2 regions of the Pseudoalteromonas sp. MQS005 genome follow, and region 2 is predicted to be linked to the other one. Evidence: predicted binding sites of a transcription regulator. Region 2 holds the regulator's gene; the other holds the start of a gene.
The links. The regulator LexA, encoded in region 2, represses DNA repair genes until DNA is damaged. The targets are predictions, from matches to a motif close to TACTGTATNNNNATACAGTA.
Positions count from the first base shown of each region.

Region 1: a site for LexA is predicted at 1,521-1,540, ahead of A9479_RS02390 (YebG family protein). Genes of this name have one in related genera too.

Region 1 is NZ_LYRQ01000003.1:68,423-75,089, forward strand. Features, by position in the region: gene nhaB (sodium/proton antiporter NhaB) at 1-48, shown strand, start outside; gene dsbB (disulfide bond formation protein DsbB) at 166-684, shown strand; gene A9479_RS02380 (DUF6170 family protein) at 686-988, shown strand; gene A9479_RS02385 (ComEA family DNA-binding protein) at 1,001-1,294, opposite strand; gene A9479_RS02390 (YebG family protein) at 1,592-1,891, shown strand; gene putP (sodium/proline symporter PutP) at 2,127-3,638, opposite strand; gene A9479_RS02400 (EAL and HDOD domain-containing protein) at 3,983-5,206, shown strand; gene A9479_RS02405 (VacJ family lipoprotein) at 5,271-6,002, opposite strand; gene ccmI (c-type cytochrome biogenesis protein CcmI) at 6,012-6,667, opposite strand, start outside.
Region 2 is NZ_LYRQ01000010.1:67,678-74,344, reverse strand. Features, by position in the region: gene A9479_RS05455 (hypothetical protein) at 65-445, shown strand; gene A9479_RS05450 (PaaI family thioesterase) at 475-918, opposite strand; gene lexA (transcriptional repressor LexA) at 1,117-1,734, shown strand; gene coxB (cytochrome c oxidase subunit II) at 2,228-3,370, shown strand; gene ctaD (cytochrome c oxidase subunit I) at 3,370-4,962, shown strand; gene A9479_RS05430 (cytochrome c oxidase assembly protein) at 4,962-5,492, shown strand; gene A9479_RS05425 (cytochrome c oxidase subunit 3) at 5,528-6,403, shown strand; gene A9479_RS20205 (DUF2909 family protein) at 6,306-6,614, opposite strand; gene A9479_RS05420 (SURF1 family protein) at 6,629-6,667, shown strand, end outside.

The DNA.
Region 1 (6,667 bases), on a different contig from region 2:
TGGGGGATAATACAACACCACATCCCTGTAGCGAATTCTGGGCATTAAGTGCTTCCCCGACTTTGAGGAGCTAGGAAATTTCATAGCTTCTCACTTTTCCCTTTTACTTGCTCCGCTGTTTATCCTACGTCATAATCTAAGCCCTTATTTAAATACGGATTTGTTATGAACTGGCTTGCTAATTTAAGTACTCAACGTACACCTTGGTTATTATTCAGTGGGATTGTTTTTCTGCTTGAAGTCATCGCGCTCTTTTTTCAATACAACATGGGGTTAGCACCGTGCATTATGTGTATTTACCAACGCACCGCGGTATTAGGTTTACTTTTTGCAGGTATTATTGGCGCCAGTAAACCAAACAACCTCGTAGTCCGTATTGTCGCTTATACAGTGTGGGGGGTTTCAAGTGTATGGGGGTTACTAATAGCTCGTGAACACATTGAAATGCAAACAACCACTGACCCCTTTGCATTTAGCTGTGAGTTTGAGCCGAATTTTCCAGAGTTTATGCCATTACATCATTGGATACCGCAATTTTTTGAGGCAACCGGTGATTGCGGAAACATAGATTGGCAATTTGCAGGCTTAAGTATGCCAGCATGGATGGAAGTTATTTTTGTATTGTTTACCGCCACACTTTTTGCGTTAGTGGCCAGTCGATTAATCTCTAAAAAGTCACTTTAATATGTTTACTTTTTTTTCAAGCCACGTTGACGAACTTAAACACTTAAAAGTTCGTCAAAGACAAACCGTTATTGCGATCTCGTTAAGTATGCTCTCTCCTAGTGACAGAGTGTTAATGCGTATTGTAAAGCTTATGCTGCTAAGCCCATTTTTTTTAATATTTACCCTTTTTGAAGGATGGCTACTCGTGCCCTTTTTGATTGTGGCTGGTTTAAGCTACCCGCTATTAACTGCCCCCGTAGATGTTAATTTTGCTAAAAAGCACCTTGGTGCTGCCTTAAAACAGTTTGATCAGGGCGCATAGCGCCCTTTTAAGTTAAAACGCCACCTTTCCATCAAGTTTGGCTAGCATTTTTTTACCCACCCCTTTTACTTTAGCTAGATCTTCAAGTGATGCGAAATCACCATTAGTTTCTCTATAATCGATAATTGCCTGTGCTTTTTTCTTGCCGACACCTGGTAACTTAATTAACTGTTTTAAATCAGCAGTATTAATATTAACCACGGCTGATTGCATCTGCTCTGATAGCATATCGCTTTGCGCAAAGGTGGTACCCATAGGTAATAAACATAAAGCAGCGGCTAATGAGATGATTTTAATTAATTTCATACTATTTCCTTTTGTGTTCTTACATGAACATTCGTTGATTATTTACACCCAGCACTTTTACATAACGTTGTGGTTACTAAGTACTAACGGTAACAATCACTCCTTGCGACTCCTTTACTGCAACGCGTTATAAAGTGACTTAATAAATAAAGTAGAGTTACTCTTTATTGTCAACCAAGCTGCAGATAAAATAAGGCTAAAGCTTGCAAAAACGCGCGCAAGCTTGTACTGTATATAAAAACAGTAATCTAATGATTTAAATTAATCATATTGCCACGTAAGTAAGCAGGAGAAATCATGGCTGTTGTTGTTAAATATGTTGTAGAACGAAACGGAGTCGAGCGCATGACGTTTACTACTAAAAAAGAAGCTGATGCCTATGACAAAATGCTCGATATTGCCGAGTCACTAGAACTCATGCTTGAAAAAGTAGATGTACCACTAAGTGAACAACAGGTTGAGTCGCTCGCGCTGGAGATTGCAAAAAGTAAAGACGACTTTATGGCCGTACTTAAAGGTGGTAAAGAAGTACCCGCCAAGGCTAAAAAAACAAAGTCAGATAACGTTGCAGATATAAAAGAGAAAGCAGCGAGTTAGTACTTTTAAAAGCTCAATAGTAATTATTAAAAAAACTGAATTCGTTATTCGAATTCAGTTTTTTTTATGCCTTTAAATAATAATAGCTAAAGGCAAGTAATCGGTGATTAAGCGTCATAATCTCAGCTGTTTAAACGAGATAAATGGTCTCTGCTAAAGGTCAGCCAATAAAAAATGCCAACCAGTTAAACTGATTGGCATTTATAAAAACCAACACTTTACGTTAGCTAATCAGTTACAATGACGATTCAACTTCATCAAACAGATCAGTAATTTCTTTTTTCGGTTCAGCTGTCACAAGGCTTCCTACCACAATAGCAATACTCGCTAAAATGAAGCCTGGGACGATTTCATAAATTACACTGCTCAAGCTCTCACCATTAATGGTAATAGGCGCATAAATCCATACAAGCACTGTTAAAGCACCAACAACCATACCGCTAATAGCCCCTTTTAAGTTCATACGTTTCCAGTAAAGACTAAACAAGACAAGTGGACCAAATGCAGCACCAAAACCAGCCCATGCGTTGCTAACTAAATCAAGTATTGAACTATTACGGTCATACGCTAGGTAAATAGCAAATAACGCAACCAGTATTACGCTAATACGCCCTACTAACACCAGCTCAGTTTGCGAGGCATCGCGGTTTAAGTAAATCTTGTAGAAGTCTTCAGTAAGCGAGCTTGAACACACCAATAATTGCGATGAAATCGTACTCATAATCGCAGCTAAAATAGCAGCCAGTAGGAAACCAGCAATTAATGGGTGGAAAATAAGTTCAGCTAATACTAAGAAAATGGTCTCTTTATCGGCAATAGGCATTTGGTTTTCAATCATAAAGGCAGCACCAAATAAACCGGTAAATACCGCACCAATCGCAGATAGTGTCATCCAAGACATACCAATACGACGCATAGTTGGCATTTCTTTTACTGAGCGAATAGACATAAAGCGAACAATAATATGTGGCTGACCAAAGTAGCCTAAGCCCCAAGCCATCGCAGAAATAATAGCAATGGTAGAACCACCAGCAAACCAATCAAGCATATTCAATGAATGGATTTCACTGGCTTTTGGTGAACTTAACAACTGCTGGTAATTTGCATTTGCTAAAGTATCCATAAATGGCTGATCTAGCATCATATAAGTAGCGATAGGTACTGCAAGCAAGGAGATAAACATAATACAACCTTGCACGAAGTCTGTTAGGCTAACCGCTAAAAAGCCACCAAATAAGGTGTAAACAACAACCACACCCGTGGTGATGTATAAACCCATTTCGTAACTCATCTGAAATGAATTTTCAAATAACTTACCACCGGCGACTACGCCTGATGAAGTATACAAAGTAAAGAACACAATAATAACAATTGCAGAGATCACACGGAGGATATTCTTGTTATCATCAAAACGATTTGCAAAATAATCAGGGATGGTAATAGAGTCATTTGCTTTTTCAGTATAAACACGCAGTCTTGGGGCGACTAAGAAATAGTTTGCCCATGCGCCTAATACTAAGCCAATAGCAATCCAAACCTTGCTAAGCCCAAACAAGTACATTGCGCCAGGTAGGCCCATAAGTAACCAACCACTCATGTCTGATGCACCCGCTGATAAGGCAGCAACACTGGGGGCTAAATTACGACCACCTAGCATATACCCTGATATATCGCTGGTAGATTGCTTATATGCGTATAGTCCTATTCCCAGCATTACAATAAAATATAATGCCAGTGAAATAATCATTCCTGTTTCCAAATTTGCCTCCACTTAAATAAGTAATAACAGGCTTTTAATCCAAATAATGACTCTTGAAATCTTATAATTAAGACAGTATTGGAATAAAAGCTTTCTACTGAACTATAACACGGTAATTGCTAATAACTCCAACCCGCTCATTTAAGTAGATAAAAAACCATCGGTTAGCTCACTTTTGCAACAAATAAAATGAAAAACAATAAAATTAGATTAAGAAATATCAAACCAACCATAGTATTTTATTAATAATGTTCATTTTACCGATGCTATTTTGAATGTTTTCCAATATATTATTACAATGTTAATCAATTTCTACTCTTTCGGAATCCAATATGTATTTTTACGCTGCTCGGCAACCTATTTTAGATCGCAATAAGGAACTAATTGGCTATGAGCTTTTATTTCGTGATGGAGTTGATAACGTATTTCCAAATATTGACGGCGATGAAGCCACGTCTCGACTGATTGAAGGCAGTCAATTTAACTTTGGCTTAGAAGATTTAACTGATAATAAACCCGCTTATATTAACTTTACCTTAGACACCTTGTTAAAAGGCTACCCAACCCTTTTAAACAAAGATGGGGTGGTAATTGAAATACTCGAAACCGTCCAGCCAGGTAAACGCTTATTGGCAATTGTTAAAGACCTAAAAGAAAAAGGCTATACGCTAGCGCTAGATGACTATGCACATCAACCTGTATGGCGGCACTTTTATCCGTTTATCGATATTATTAAAGTCGACTTTTTAACTTGTGATATTGAAAACGTTAAAACGATCATAGAGGATTTAAAACCTTATCCACACATAAAATTACTTGCTGAAAAGGTTGAAACTTACGCGCTTTACAATCAAGCTTTTGAACTAGGTTTTGAATACTTTCAAGGCTTTTTCTTTTCAAAACCAGAAATGGTGCAAAGCAAGGCGTTACCGCCATCGGGCATGGCATTGGCTGAGCTACTCTATGAAACATCCAGCGTAGAAATGGATCTTAAAAAAATCACCGATGTATTTGAGCGTGATGTCAACTTATCGTATAAGCTGCTACGCTACTCAAATTCGGCAGCATTTGCTCGCCGCTCTGAAATAAACACAATAAAACAAGCGCTTATTGTATTGGGCGCGGCTGAAATAAAAAAACTACTCTCTTTATTATTTGCCGCACAAGTCTCTGCAGACAAACCTCTGGAGCTTATTAGGTTGTCGCTAACACGCGCGCGTTTTTGTGAGCTTTTAGCAATTTCACATGGCAAACTTAGAGATACAGGAATAGCATTTTTAACCGGCATGATGTCGCTTATGGATGCCATACTAGATGAAGAGATGGACAGTGTAATGCTTAAACTACCGCTTTCAAATGAGATAAAAGCGGCACTGTTAAACAATGAAGGGCTGCTTGCTGAGTATTTAAACTTAGTAACCCTCTATGAGCAGGGTAACTGGCACGCTGCTAACGATAAAGCCCAACAGCTTAACTTGGGTGATGATGTGCCTGATGCTTACCACGAAGCACTTAATTGGGTTAGTGAACAAATGCAGATAATGATTGATAATTAAAGCGCTCATTAGCAATTAATAACTAAAAATAAAACGCCAGCATTTGCTGGCGTTTTTATTTTTATTAAAGGCTTTCTAAGAAATCTTCGTCAAAATCTTCAGGCTCTTCTTTTATTGGCGGATTGCCATCGTAGAGTTCATATAACTGACGCTGAAAGTAAATGTCTTTAACAAACAGGTATGGGTCTAATGAATCATTTAATAAACCCTCTTGAGCCATTAAAGACGCCCTTGCCTCAACCGCCTTTAACGCAAACACTAAAATTGTTTGTGGTGTTGTCAGTGCAATTTCAGGTAAAACCACATTATCAACAACATCACCGGTTAAGTTACGTGCAGTTGATGGCCCCATTGCCGGGATCATTAAATAGGCACCATCGCCTACTCCCCACACACCTAAGGTTTGGCCAAAATCTTCATCAGTTACTTCAAGCCCTAACGAACTTGCAACGTCAAATAAGCCAAACACTCCCACCGTAGAATTCACTAAAAAGCGCGCAAAATTAATTCCGGCACTGCTTGGCTTTCCTTGCAGACCCGCATTAATAATATCAACCGGTGCGGTAATATTATCGGTGAAATGCACAATACTTCGACGCACAGGCTGTGGGGTTACTGTTATATAACCCACTGCCGCAGGCCTTAAAATATAAGCATCAAGTACGTCCATATTAAAGTCATAAATAGGTCTGTTTACACTTTGTATGGGATCGCGCTCATCATATTTACTCTCAGGCACTTGAGCACAACCCGATAACGTGAGTAAACATAATAAAAGTAAGCCTTGTTTTAACATCTCAAATCCTTAAGGTATTAATGTATCAATGTTCAGTTGCACTTGGCGCACCTCTTTAGAAGCAAGCACTTGAGAATGCCCTTCAAGCTCCCCAGTGCTTGGCATAACTGAATCATCATTAGAGATACGCGCAGAAATGATAATTTCACTCGCACTCGATAAGTTTAGCCCTGCCATCATGGCATTAGCATCGCTCAGCTCAACCGTAATTGGAAAGCTATAGTCTGTTAGTTTAACCACGGCTAAAGGCATCGGTGATCCCTTAGCCGCTTTAGCAAACACAAACAAAATACCGTTATTGGGCTGTTTGTCTGCAAGTTGGCTATCGATATCAACGGTAACTTGAATACTTTGAGCCGCTAACTGATCGCCACTGGTTGCCACGTTTTGCTGAGCAATTTGTAGATCGATTTCGCTAATACGTTGGTTGATCATAGCATAGCGCGTATCAGACTCATCCATACTTGCAAGTAGCACCTCAAACGCTGCCTTTGCCTGTAGCCAGTCTTTTCTCTCAAAGGCGATTAGTGCAAGTAACGAAATCGCATCAAGGTTATTTGGTTGAGCTTGCAGTACTTTAGAAAGCATACCCGCTGCACGAGTCATGTTTTCTTCACTGCCCTCAAGTAATAGCACCTGAGAGTAGCTAACAAGCGCTTGCATAT
Region 2 (6,667 bases):
TTGGTATAACGGTAAAACTGCGTTAAAGTTTGCAATGAAATTAATAGAGGGTAAAAACGAGATAATGTCGGAAATTCAATTTTTAAATGTAGATCTAGAGCTTGAGTCAAAGCAAGATATTAGCGTATTAGTTGCTGATTTAAAAAAGGTCGCAACTATTTTACATTATGATAAAGACGAATACCGTCAACTTGCTCGCATTGAGGTTGCAGGTGAAATAACCACGCCAGATAAAGCGATTAATCACTTGTGTGAGTTAATCGAGTCGTGTTCACGCAATGCATTAAAGCAATGGTTGAGTTGTTCACGCAGAACTTTCGATATTGGGTTTGAGTCTGGCACTTCGCCAAAATGCTTTAACCAAGCCTTACATGCAGATACCTTGTTACGTATATCTGCAATTGGTGCAGGCGTAGAAATTACTATTTACCCTCTCGAAAAGTAATTTAACTTCAACCTTGGTTAATTGACTTACTAGCCTTTTCGCTCAACTACGGCTGCGGTCATCCGTGATACGCAGCAAAGCTCATTGCGGCTATTGGTTATTTTAATATCCCAAACCGAGCTGCGTTTGCCGATATGATAAGCTCTCGCTGTGGCCGTTAATGTGCCATTGCGTGATGCCTTTAAATGACTTGCACTGATCTCTTGGCCAACACAATAAAACCGATTGAAATCAACTACAAAATTAGCGGCATAACTTGCTACTGTTTCAGCAAGCACCACATTTGCACCACCATGAACGATACCCATAGGGTTATGATGCTCTGGAATTGCCGGCATAGTTGCCACTAAGTAGTCATCACCAATTTCACTGATCTCTATTCCCATGGTTTTCATGAGTGTCCCTTGGCCTGTAATACCTTGATCTAATTGCTTACAAAACTCTAATGTAATCGGTTGATGCCAAATACTCATGCTAGCTCCTTGGATAAGTAATTGAGAATTAAAATTTATTAATATGATAATGCGTTGCTAATAATTACATTTATCACCCTGCTTTTAAAGTAGGTTACTGTTTGATGATAACGGCATATAAGGCATTAATTTATATTTGCGATTTTTAAATAACTGTATATACTCACAGTTAATTGTACTGTATGGAAAACCAGTTGTATGCGACCATTAACGAAACGCCAAGCGCAAATACTCGAACTCATTAAAGTGTTTATTAAAGACACTGGTATGCCTCCTACACGTGCCGAAATTGCACAAACACTGGGTTTTAAAAGTGCGAATGCTGCAGAAGAACACTTAAAAGCACTGGCCAAAAAAGGTGTTATTAAAATGAAGCCAGGCGCGAGTCGGGGCATTCAGCTTGTTGAAGAAGAGGAGCCAGAGCAGTTGGGCTTGCCTTTAATTGGCAGGGTTGCTGCCGGTGAGCCAATATTGGCGCAACAGCATGTAGAAAGCCACTGTAAAATTGACCCTTTAATGTTTAAACCTGCGGCCGATTTTTTATTGCGTGTTAACGGTATGAGTATGAAAGACATTGGTATTATGGATGGTGATTTACTTGCTGTGCATAAAACCCAAGTTGCCGAAAATGGACAAGTTATTGTTGCCCGTGTTGACGACGATGTAACCGTGAAGCGTTTAGAAAAAGCGGGCAGAAAAGTACTCTTACATGCTGAAAATGATGAATTTTCAGCTATTGAAGTCGATTTAGAAAATGAGTCGTTCAATATTGAAGGCTTAGCGGTAGGTGTTATTCGTAACGCTGACTGGATGTAGTATTAAAGCATAATTTAGCGCTTAATAGTGATTAGGCGCTGGGTTTGTTAGCAGCACAATGTCTAACTTATCAAATGTATGACTATATGTTGTTAAGTGCTTCTCCTATCATAAATAAAATCACTAAATACTTTATAAATTAACAAATTTACTCTGCTTTTTTAAGTTAACAATTTTTTATATTTCTATCCTGTAATTTCAATACACCCCTTACTAAACCTGACTCTTAGATTAATTGCCTGACTAGTTGCTATTTTTTTAGCTGCGCATTTTAAAAAATACACCTTGTTTATTTTTCATACTCACCTTGCTTATTGTTTATTTTTTAACTAGTTATTAAAGAGCTGGAATAAAAATAACTCACAGCTTAGTCGTTTTGAGAACACACATTTACTAAATCCAGCACCCTTATAAAAAATAAAAATAACGAATAGGCGTTTAAGCCGTATGCCTCTTCGCTTTGCGTCAGCAATAGCATCAAAGGAGCCGTCACATGGGTAAGCTGAGTTCTTCCTTGTGGCTTATATTGTTTGTTTTTTCGCAGAATGTGCTTGCTAATAGCCAATATAATATGCGTAAAGGCGTAACCGATATAAGTAATAATGTATACCAACTGCACATGACTATTTTTTTAATATGTTGTGTGATTGGGGTGATCGTGTTTGCCATTATGTTTTGGGCACTCATTCATCATCGCAAATCTAAAGGGGCTGTCCCTGCCCAATTCCATGAAAGCACCAAAGTAGAAATACTGTGGACTGCGATCCCTTTTGTCATATTAATTGTTATGGCCATTCCTGCGACTAAAACCTTAATTGCCATGGAGGATGCCAGCAAAGCTGATCTCACCATTAAAATTACAGGCTCACAGTGGAAGTGGCATTACGAGTATATGGGGGAGGACGTTGAGTTTTATTCCATGCTAGCTACCCCTCAAAATGAAATAACCAACCTTGCTGATAAAAACCCGAATTATTTACTCGAGGTCGATAAACCACTGGTACTACCTATTAATCAAAAAGTACGCTTTTTAATGACTTCAGATGATGTTATTCACTCATGGTGGGTGCCTGACTTTGCCGTTAAAAAAGATGCAAACCCTGGGTTTATTAACGAAACATGGACCAATATTAATGAGGTCGGTACTTACCGTGGGCAGTGTGCAGAGCTTTGCGGTAAAGATCATGGTTTTATGCCTGTTGTAGTAGAAGCTAAAACAGAAGAAGACTTCAAAACGTGGTTAGCAGAGGCTAAACAAGCCAAACAAAAAGCAGCTGAGGCAGACGCTGCGTTATTAGACCAAGTTGTACCAAAAGAGGAGCTGATGGCGCTTGGTGAGCAGGTTTATATGGCGAGCTGCGCGGCGTGCCATCAACCAACTGGCTTAGGCTTACCGGGTGTTTTCCCGGCCCTTAAAGGCAGCCCAATAGTCATAGGTGATATCAAAGGGCATATAGATATTTTGCTCCACGGTAAACCAGGTACGGCTATGCAGTCTTTCGCAAAGCAATTATCAATCAAGCAAATAGCAGCTGTTATTACCTATAAACGCAACGCGTGGGGTAATGACACTGGTGATGTAATTCAACCGAGCGAGATACAAGCGGCACTGGATGCTGATGGGGAGGCTAAATAATGAGTAGCATTGCAGAACAACCTAATACCAATGAGGCTCATCATGCCCATCAACCTGCCACAGGCTTTAAGCGCTGGTTATTTACAACCAACCATAAAGATATAGGTAGCTTATATTTAATTTTTTCACTCACCATGTTTTTAATTGGTGGGGCAATGGCGATGGTTATTCGAGCTGAGTTATTTCAGCCGGGCCTACAACTGGTTGATCCTCACTTTTTTAATCAAATGACCACAGTGCATGGTTTAATAATGGTGTTTGGTGCGGTTATGCCAGCCTTTACCGGCTTGGCAAACTGGATGATCCCGCTAATGATTGGTGCGCCAGATATGGCCTTACCGAGAATGAATAACTGGAGCTTTTGGATTTTACCGTTTGCGTTTTTAATCCTATTAGCTTCATTATTTATGCCCGGTGGTGGCCCTGCATTTGGTTGGACCTTTTACGCGCCGCTTTCCACCACTTATAGTAACGACAACACAGCAATGTTTGTATTTGCTGTGCATATTATGGGTATTAGTTCGATTATGGGGGCCATTAATGTGGTGGTCACCATAGTAAATATGCGTGCTCCGGGTATGACGTGGATGAAGCTGCCGTTATTTGTGTGGACATGGTTGATCACGGCGTTTTTACTTATTGCAGTTATGCCGGTACTTGCTGGTGCAGTTACTATGGTGCTCACCGATAAATACTTCGCGACCAGTTTCTTTGATGCCGCTGGTGGTGGCGATCCGGTGATGTTCCAACATATTTTTTGGTTTTTTGGTCACCCTGAAGTTTATATTATGATTTTGCCTGCCTTTGGCATTATTTCTACGATTGTTCCCACCTTTTCACGTAAAAAACTATTTGGTTATGCCTCTATGGTTTATGCCACCTCTTCGATTGCTTTGTTGAGTTTTATTGTGTGGGCGCATCATATGTTTACCACAGGTATGCCCGTGGCGGGTGAGTTGTTTTTTATGTACGCGACTATGTTGATATCGGTACCTACCGGTGTAAAAGTATTTAACTGGGTGGCGACTATGTGGCGCGGGTCTATTAGCTTTGAAGTGCCAATGCTGTTTAGTATCGCATTTATTGTGTTGTTTACTTTAGGTGGTTTTTCGGGGTTGATGCTAGCGATTACACCTGCCGATTTCCAATATCATGATACCTATTTTGTGGTTGCACACTTTCATTATGTGCTCGTAACGGGCGCGGTGTTTTCTATTATGGCGGGGGCTTATTATTGGCTGCCAAAATGGACCGGAAACATGTTCAATATTACCTTAGCAAAATGGCATTTTTGGTTGTCGTTAATAAGTGTAAATGTGCTGTTTTTCCCAATGCATTTTGTTGGGTTAGCCGGTATGCCACGCCGTATTCCAGATTATGCGCTACAGTTTGCTGATTTTAACGCCATTATTAGTATAGGTGGGTTTGCCTTTGGTTTATCGCAATTATTATTTGTGGTGGTTGTGTATAAATGTGCAAAAGGGGGCGACAAAGTGCCTGCAAAAGTTTGGGATGGAGCTGAGGGGCTTGAATGGGAAGTTGATTCACCTGCGCCTTATCATACGTTCTCAACGCCGCCGGACATTAAATAATGACTCACTTGCCGTTATTAAAAAAGCTGGTGGTGATTTGCATTGCAATGTTTGCATTTGCATTTGCCATGGTCCCTTTGTATGACGTGTTTTGCGATATAACGGGGCTTAATGGTAAGCCCTCGTTAGAGCAGGCACAGCAAAGTACCTTGGTCACTGAAAATAGAGAAGTCAGCGTTAGTTTCACTACGCATGCGCAAAGTGGTGCGCCTTTTGAAGTTAAATCTAAAGAGTACAGTGTAGATGTAAAGCCTGGGGCCATGCGTGAAGTTAAGTTTAGCGCTAAAAATAATAGCAATGAAGATAAAGTAATGCAGGCTATACCGTCGGTAGCACCAGGAAAAGCGGCCAAGTATTTACACAAAATAGCGTGTTTTTGCTTTGATCAGCAACCGTTAAAGGCAGGTGAAGAGCTGGAGTTTACATTATTGTTTTATGTAGATACTGAATTACCCAGTGATGTAGAAGAGTTAACCCTGTCTTATACCGTATTTGATATTAGCGAGCGGCTAGTAGCCAGTAATAACTAGCTTATAAAACTAGTGAAAAACTAGGAGCAAATAAAATGAATCAAAAATATGAACATTATTATGTACCAGAGCAAAGTCCATGGCCAATAGTTGGGGCAGTTGCGTTATTTTTTATTGCGGTAGGCGCAGCCTTAACCGTAATGGATATGGGCAAAGAGGGTGGTAATGGCGTTTACTTGTTATACGTAGGTATAGCTGTACTACTTTACATGCTGTTTAGCTGGTTTAAAAATGTCATACACGAGTCTGATCAAGGGCTTTATTCTGCACAAATGGACCGTTCTTTTAGGCAAGGTATGAGCTGGTTTATTTTTTCAGAAGTGATGTTCTTCATGGCATTTTTTGGCGCATTATTTTATGCCCGCATGTTCTCTGTGCCTTGGCTTGGAGGTGCGGATAACAACGCCATGACAAATGAAGTATTGTGGCCTACGTTTGAAGCCATGTGGCCATTGCTAAATACCCCAGGAGGCACCACGACCCAAGCAATGGGCTGGCAAGGGTTGCCGCTTATCAACACGCTTATTTTGCTTGCCTCGTCGGTAACTTTACATTTTGCCCATGTGGCGATGGAAAATAATAAACGTACCCCACTCAAAGTATGCTTGGGAGCGACCATTTTACTCGGAGTGTGCTTTTTAGGGCTGCAGGTAGAAGAGTATATATATGCTTATAACGATCTTAACTTAACCCTTGATGCGGGCATTTATGGCAATACCTTCTTTTTGTTAACCGGCTTTCACGGCATGCACGTCACCTTAGGAACAATTATTTTGTTGGTGGTGTTTTTGCGCATTATGAAAGGACATTTCACTAAAGATAAGCACTTTGCCTTTCAAGCTGCAGCTTGGTACTGGCATTTTGTTGATGTTGTTTGGCTGTGTTTGTTTGTATTTGTGTATGTGCTTTAGTGATTAAGGGGGACTGATTTGCCGTAATAAAACCAAGTTTTAGTGCGGCAATCACCATCACTAATACCACAACAGAAAATAACACCCGACGCCCTAAAAAGTGAGACATAGGGCGTCCATTGGTTTTCCCTGACACCATAATTAATAAAGCACGAAATAAATTAAATAATATAAATAATAACAGTAGAACAATAATAATTTTAATAATCACTGGATTTTACCCTTATGCAGTTAGTTGTATTTAACAAACAAAAGCTTAGCTCA